3 regions of the Streptomyces sp. NPDC103540 genome follow, and region 2 is predicted to be linked to each of the others. Evidence: riboswitches for the same ligand, from Rfam matches in the RefSeq annotation. Region 2 holds a riboswitch; each other region holds the start of a gene.

What was found. Region 2 has a riboswitch for cyclic di-AMP ahead of ACZ6ZI_RS26640 (transglycosylase family protein). Riboswitches for the same ligand answer to the same signal wherever they lie in the genome.
Region 1: linked by a shared signal. The riboswitch ahead of ACZ6ZI_RS16515 (peptidoglycan DD-metalloendopeptidase family protein) and the one ahead of ACZ6ZI_RS26640 (transglycosylase family protein) in region 2 are both predicted to bind cyclic di-AMP.
Region 3: linked by a shared signal. The riboswitch ahead of ACZ6ZI_RS11460 (M23 family metallopeptidase) and the one ahead of ACZ6ZI_RS26640 (transglycosylase family protein) in region 2 are both predicted to bind cyclic di-AMP.

Annotation. Positions count from the first base shown of each region.
Region 1 is NZ_JBVJMA010000006.1:152,558-154,813, reverse strand. It holds gene ACZ6ZI_RS16520 (SGNH/GDSL hydrolase family protein) at 1-17, opposite strand, end outside; gene ACZ6ZI_RS16515 (peptidoglycan DD-metalloendopeptidase family protein) at 180-1,202, opposite strand; cyclic di-AMP (ydaO/yuaA leader) riboswitch at 1,207-1,371, opposite strand; gene ACZ6ZI_RS16510 (tyrosine-protein phosphatase) at 1,690-2,256, shown strand, end outside.
Region 2 is NZ_JBVJMA010000011.1:256,526-258,781, reverse strand. It holds gene eno (phosphopyruvate hydratase) at 1-81, opposite strand, end outside; gene ACZ6ZI_RS26640 (transglycosylase family protein) at 449-1,201, opposite strand; cyclic di-AMP (ydaO/yuaA leader) riboswitch at 1,204-1,374, opposite strand; gene ACZ6ZI_RS26635 (transglycosylase family protein) at 1,649-2,256, opposite strand, start outside.
Region 3 is NZ_JBVJMA010000004.1:119,806-122,061, forward strand. It holds gene ACZ6ZI_RS11455 (M16 family metallopeptidase) at 1-412, shown strand, start outside; cyclic di-AMP (ydaO/yuaA leader) riboswitch at 698-854, shown strand; gene ACZ6ZI_RS11460 (M23 family metallopeptidase) at 868-1,668, shown strand; gene ACZ6ZI_RS11465 (GntR family transcriptional regulator) at 1,934-2,256, shown strand, end outside.

The sequences.
Region 1 (2,256 bases), on a different contig from region 2:
GTCTTCGTCGCTGCCACGGGAACCCATCCTTCACCCCCGAAAGCAACCTACGCCAACGTAATGAGGGGTTGACGGACCGTGATCTATACCACCCGGGGGATAAGGAATAAGTACAGATGGGGCCGGGACCCCCCTCAGGCCCCGGCCCCACGTTCCTCACCGCCCGTCGGCGGGTGTCCTCAGAGGCTGACGCCCTTCGACCGGAGGTAGGTCACCGGGTCGATGTCGGAGCCGTAGGACGGGCCCGTGCGGATCTCGAAGTGCAGGTGCGGGCCGGTCACGTTGCCGGTGGCGCCGGAGAGTCCGATGCGCTGGCCGGCGGTGACGCTCTGGCCGACGGAGACGGACAGCGAGGAGAGGTGGCCGTACTGGGAGTACTTGCCGTCGGCGTGGCGGATGACGACCTCGTTGCCGTACGAGCCGCCCCAGCCTGCGGAAACGACGGTGCCCGCGCCGACCGCCTTCACGGTGGTGCCGGTGCTCGCGGTGAAGTCGACGCCGGTGTGGTAACCGGAGGACCACATGCTGCCGCCGAGGCGGTACGGGGTGGTGACGCCGCCGGCGACCGGGGAGACGAAGGCGCCGGCCTTCGCCGGGGCGGCCGGGGCGGCGGGGGCCGCCGGGGCCTTGCCGACGGAGCGCGGGGCCGGGACGGTCTTCTTGACCGGGGCGGGCTTCGGCGCCGGCGCGGCCTCGGGGGTCGCCCCGTCGGCGGCGTCCGCGCCGGAGGAGTCCTCGTCGCCCGCCTGGGTCCCGGTGGAGGAGCCCTGGGTCGGCGCGGCGGGCGCGGCCGGCGCCTGCGGGGCGGGGGTCCGGGCGCCCGCGCCGTCGAGGGTGAGCTTCAGGCCGGGGTGGATGAGGGAGGGATCGGAGCCGACGGCCTCGCGGTTGTCGGCGTAGAGCCGCTCCCAGCCGCCGGTGACGTGGCGCTCGGCGGCGATCTTCGAGAGGTGGTCGCCCGGCACGACGGTGTAGACGGTCGGCGCGGCGGCGGGAGCCTCGGCCGGCGCGGCGACGGGGGCCGCCTCGGCCCGCACGGGCGCGGCGGCCGGGGTGTTCGACGTGGCGGCCGGACCGGTGGCGTGGGCGCCGCCGGCTCCGATCAACTGCAGCGCGAGCGCGGCGCCGCCGGTGCCGGCCACCGCGATTCCGCGGGACAGGGAACGGGACTTCGGACGGCGGTGCTTACCCTTTCCGGGCATGGCGAATTCCTCTCCGTCGCCTGCGAGGTGAGCTGTCGGGTTCGGACTGGAGATGTCCGGCCGTATCCGTCGAGGACGTGTGCGGCTTCACCCCTAGCCGACCGGATGGGATCCGGTACGGCGGCTTACCTGGTTCCCCCGCTCCTGCCGCGCGCGTCGATGGTCGGGTGCGGTTCCCGGGCGGCGGCAGGATTAGGCGGTCCACCCGGATCGATCGCGAAGGTAATCGAGCGGGACCGTGCCCAACAAGCCGCCGATTCCCCGACGCATTCACGAGGAAGGGGAATCGAGGTAATTCCTGTCACCCTCCGTTTGTTCCGGACCATCAACAACCGCCCCGGCAAGGCAATTCGCATTTCGTGATCAGGCACGCACGGTCACCGTATGATCTGGCTCACGGAGTCCGGCGCGATCTCGCCTCCCCCTATGGCAAGTTGGCCTCAACCAGCGTAATTCGGACAACACAGGACTAGATGGAGGAGCACACGTGACCCAGCTGATACCCCCGCCCCTTCCGCCGCGGCCCGAACCGGAGCCGGAGCTGATCGGCGTGCGCAACTTCCGTGACGTGGGCGGGTTGCCCACCGCCGACGGACGGAGGGTCAGGCCGGGACTTCTGTTCCGAAGCGGACATCTCGCGCATGCCACCGAAACCGGTGCAGAGTTCCTCGGCTCCCTCGGCCTCCACACCGTCTTCGACTTCCGCAACCGCGCCGACCACGCCCTGGAGGGGGCGGACGTCGAGCTGCCGGGCGTACGGAACGTGAACATCCCGCTGTCGGATCCCGCCGACGGCCGCGAGTTCTGGAAGATGGTCCGCGAGGGCGATCTGGCGCAGCTGCGCGCGCTCCTGGGCGAAGGGAGGGCCGCCGCCCGCATGGCCGAGTCGTACCGCACCATGGTGCGCACCCGTACCGCCGAACACAGCCGGGTCGTCCACGCGCTCGCGCACGACAGCGTGCCGGCGCTCATGCACTGCGCGGCGGGCAAGGACCGGGCCGGCCTGTCGATCGCGGTCACCCTGCTGGCGCTCGGGGTCGAGCGCGAGGCCATC
Region 2 (2,256 bases):
CACCTCGACCTCGACCGTGGGGTTGCCTCGGGAGTCCAGGATTTCCCGGGCTACGACGACGTCGATGGACGGCACGAGCATCTCCTTCTGGGATGTGACGCTGGGTGTGCGGTGGCGTGTCGGGCCGTGGGACGGCCCCTGCCGACTAGAGCCTAACCGGCTCCGGGCAGTGGGCCCGCCGACCGCCCGGGTCCTGGGACGAAAAAGGGCCCGAATACCCTTCTTCCCGGACATAGGTCTCCCGTTCTTTCGAGCGCGACGGGAGCGACGCGGGCGCGAACCGGTCCGATCGGGCTCCGATCCGGGTGCGGAACGGGCACGCGCGCCGGGTGTGCGGGCCGGGTGTGCGGACACGCCGAACGCCCGGCGTGCGAGTGCTCGCGCGCCGGGCGTCGTGGTGCTCCGGACACCCCGACCGGTGCGGTCGGGGCGGCCGTTACGCCGGGATTCAGCTGAGCTTCAGCTTCTGGCCCGGGAAGATCAGGTCGGCATCGGAGACGATGTCCTTGTTCAGCTGGAAGAGCTTCTCCCAGCCGCCCTTGATGTTGTTCGCGGCGGCGATGGTGCCGAGGGTGTCGCCCTCCTTCACCACGTACGAGCCGTTGCCGGTCTGCACGGTGCCCGCACCGGTGCCGGCCTCGGTCTTCGGGGTCGACGGCTTCGGGGCCGGGGTGGCCGGCTTCGAGGTCGACGGCTTCGAGGACTGGTTCTCGACCTTCGGCGTGGCCGGCTTCGCGGGCTTGGCCGGCGCCGGCTTCGAGGTCTCGGGCTTGGTCTGCGGCTTCGACGGCTTGGCCGGGGTGGTGGTCGAGCCGCCGCCGTTGTAGGCGGACTTGGACAGGCCGACGCCGCAGTGCGGCCAGGCGCCCTTGCCCTGGCCCTTGAGGACCTTCTCGGCGATGGCTATCTGCTGGGCCTTGGTGGCCTTGTTGGCGGTGGCGGCGTACGCCTTGCCGCCGTAGCCGGCCCAGGTGGAGGCGGAGAACTGCAGACCGCCGTAGTAACCGTTGCCGGTGTTGATGGCCCAGTTGCCGCCGGACTCGCACTGCGCGACCTTGTCCCACTCGGAGGCGGTGGCGGCGCTGGCGGTGCCCGCGGTCATCAGCGGGGCGGCGACGGCGACACCGGCGACACCGGCGAGCGTGACGATGCGGACGGCCTTGGAGCCGCGGCGGTGCTTGCCCTTGCCGGAAAGCAGCATGAGGTTCTCCTCACCGACGCCTTCGAGGTGAGCTGTCGGGTTCGGGCGGATGAGTTGCCCGGTCGTGCGTCGAGCGCACGGCTTAACCCCTAGCCGGTCAAGTCCCGTCCGAGGACGAGCCGTTCCGGCGCCTACCTTGGTTCCCCCGCTCCTGCCTTCGGCGCTTGCGCGACGACTGTTCCCCCCGTCCGCCGGCAGGATTCGGCGATGCGGTCGAAGGTGCCCACGGTGGTGAGCGATTCAGAAGGTAGACAGGTCTCTCCCCGATGTTCAACGTGTGACATCAGGGAGAAACCGGCCTACTTGCCCTCCGGAGAGGCGTGTTTTCGCAGGTGAGAGCCCGGTTTGCGGAAGTTCCGGAACGTGACACGCCAGTTGACCGGAAGAGACGCATGTCTCATTTACCGATAACGGACATTCAACTCTTTACGGGTGTCCGAACTGCCCCTATTTCTTGGTTAGATCCAGATTCTGGCCGGGCTTGATGAGGTCCGCGTCCCCACCGATGACCTGCTCGTTGGCCTTGTAGATCTGGTTCCAACCGCCCTTGACGCCGTTGGCGTTCGCGATGGTGGCCAGGTTGTCGCCCGCCTTCACGGTGTACGTGGGCGTGGGGGTGGCCGCTGACGGGGCGCCAGGGGCGCCGGGGACCTCGACGGCCGCCGGGCCGCGGTGCTTGCCGGCGCCGTCGGTCGCCTCGGTGCCCGCGGTGGGCGTGGCGCCCGGGGCGGGCGTGGCACCCGGCGCGGGAGTGACGCCCGGGACGGCCGGGGCGGTGGGCGTCGGGGTGCCGGTCGGGTTGGCCGGGTCCGCGGGGGTGGTCGGGGTGACGGGCGCGGTCGGGTTCGCCGGGTCCACGGGCGCGGTCGGGGTGACCGGCGCGGTGGTCGGCGGAACCGTCGGGGTGGTCGGCGGCGTCGTGTAGTCCGGATCGGGCATGACGGGCAGTCCGCTGGAGGGGCCGAGCGGGTAGTCCGGCAGCACGCTGGGGCTCGGCGCCAGCGGGCCCTGGCCCGGCTGCTGCGTCGGGGCGCCGAAGTCCGTCGGCCGGTCGG
Region 3 (2,256 bases), on a different contig from region 2:
CGGCAAGGGCGCCTCGATGCTGGCCATCAGCGGCTCCGTCGACACCCCCAACACCGGCCCGGCGCTGGCGGACCTGTGGCAGGTGCTGCGCACCCTCGCCGAGGGCGGCCTGACCGACGCCGAGCGGGACGTGGCGGTGCAGAACCTGGTGGGCGTGGCCCCGCTGAAGTTCGAGACGGCGGCCTCCGTCGCCGGCACCCTCGCCGACCAGGTCGAGCAGGAGCTGCCGGACGACTACCAGGCCCGGCTGTACGCGCGGCTGGCCGAAACCGGTACGGCGGAGGCCACTTCCGCGGTCGTGAGCGCCTTCCCGGTCGACCGCCTGGTCACCGTCCTCGTAGGCGACGCGGCGCAGATCGAGGAGCCCGTACGGGCCCTCGGGATCGGCGCCGTCACCGTCGTCACCAACTGATCCGGCGGCGGTCCCGCGAGGCCGCCGGGAGACGCCAACGCGGCGTTTCCCGGGGCGCGTCGAGTCCGATTCGACCGTGATTTCGGGTCGTACACCAGCCGTGTGACAAAGAGCCCCCGCCGGAGCCTCCGGCGGGGGCTTTTTTGTCCGTTTGGTGGCGTGGTTGCGTGTATGCGGTGTGGCGTACGCAACAAAAAGGCTCGTCTGTTTGGTGATTGGCTGATGATCCGCCTAGCGTCGGCCGTGCTGTCCGTCAGTTGATACGCGCCGCACCCCCGCGGCACCGGGCAGCGATCGCCGAGTCCCCGTCAGGCGCGAGCCTGGGGAGCCGGGGACCCATCAGTCCCTGGGGTGAATCGGACCGCCTCGCAAGAGGGGGCCCGTAGGAGACCTTCCTGCTCCGAACCCGTCAGCTAACCCGGTAGGCGAGAAGGAAGGAAAGGATCACCCCCTTCATGGCGATTGGCAGTCGTGCAGCCGGTAAGCACCGTGGTTCCAGCCGTCTGAGCCGCAAGACCGCCGGCATCGCCGGCGTGGCCGCCCTCGCCACCACGGGTGTGGTCGGCAGCATCGCGGCCCCGGCCTTCGCCGCGGACAACTCCGGCCCGTCCATGGAGGACACCGGCCAGAACGCGATCGTCGTCGCCGACGGTCTCCAGGACGACCTCGAGGTCCAGGCCGAGTCCCAGCAGGTCGCCGCCGAGGCCGTCGCCGCCCAGGCGCAGGCCGAGGCCGAGGCCAAGCAGCGGGCCGCCGAGGCCAAGCGCGTCGCCGAGGTCGCCGAGGCCAAGGCCAAGGCCGAGCGCGAGGCCGCCGAGACCAAGGCCAAGGAGGAGGAGCGCAAGCGCTCCAACGCCTTCGTCGCCCCGGTCAACGCCGCGGTCACCACCTCGTACGGCGCGGGCGGCGGCATGTGGTCCTCCGGCAGCCACACCGGCATCGACTTCGCCGTCGGCCAGGGCACCTCCGTGCACGCCGTGGGCGCCGGCACGGTCGTCGAGGCCGGCTGGGGCGGCGCGTACGGCAACAACGTCGTCATCCGCCACAACGACGGCACCTACACCCAGTACGGGCACATGTTCTCGCTGAGCGTCTCCGTCGGCCAGCAGGTCGGCGCCGGCACGGTCATCGGCCTGTCCGGCAACACGGGCAACTCCAGCGGCGCGCACCTGCACTTCGAGGCCCGCACGGGCGCCTCGTACGGCTCGGACATCAACCCGCTGACGTACCTGCGCAACCACGGCGTCGGCATCTGACCCGCACCGCGCACCCACGCACCCGACGGAAGGCCCCGGCTCATCGAGCCGGGGCCTTCCGCGTTCCCGGTCCGTGTTCCCGGCGGCCGGTCGCCGATCCCCGCAGCCGGTGGCCGATTCCCGTCCCGGTCCCGTCCCCGGTCCCGCGGAATGTTTTTCGAATTTCCGGCCCGCCTCGGAAATCCTCGCGCATTGCAATAGAGTCGCAGCACGGTCACGATCCCGGCGAGGGTGCCGGTCGTCGAAATGCAGCGGAGGTCCGGCCTTGCGTATTCCTGCGCACGCGGTATGCACAGCGATCCGCGACGACATCGTCTCCGGTTTCTTCGCGCCCGGCGGCCGGCTCACCGAGGAGGTGCTCGCCCGTCGCTACGGGGTCTCCCGCGTCCCGGTACGCGAGGCACTGCGCACCCTGGAGTCCGAGGGCTTCGTCACCACGCGCCGCCACGCGGGCGCCTGCGTGGCCGAGCCGACCGAACAGGAGGCGGCCGACCTCCTGGAGCTGCGCGTGCTGCTGGAGCCGCTGGCGGCCTCCCGGGCGGCCCGGCGGCGCACCGAGGGCCACCTGAAGGTGCTGCGCGGGCTGGT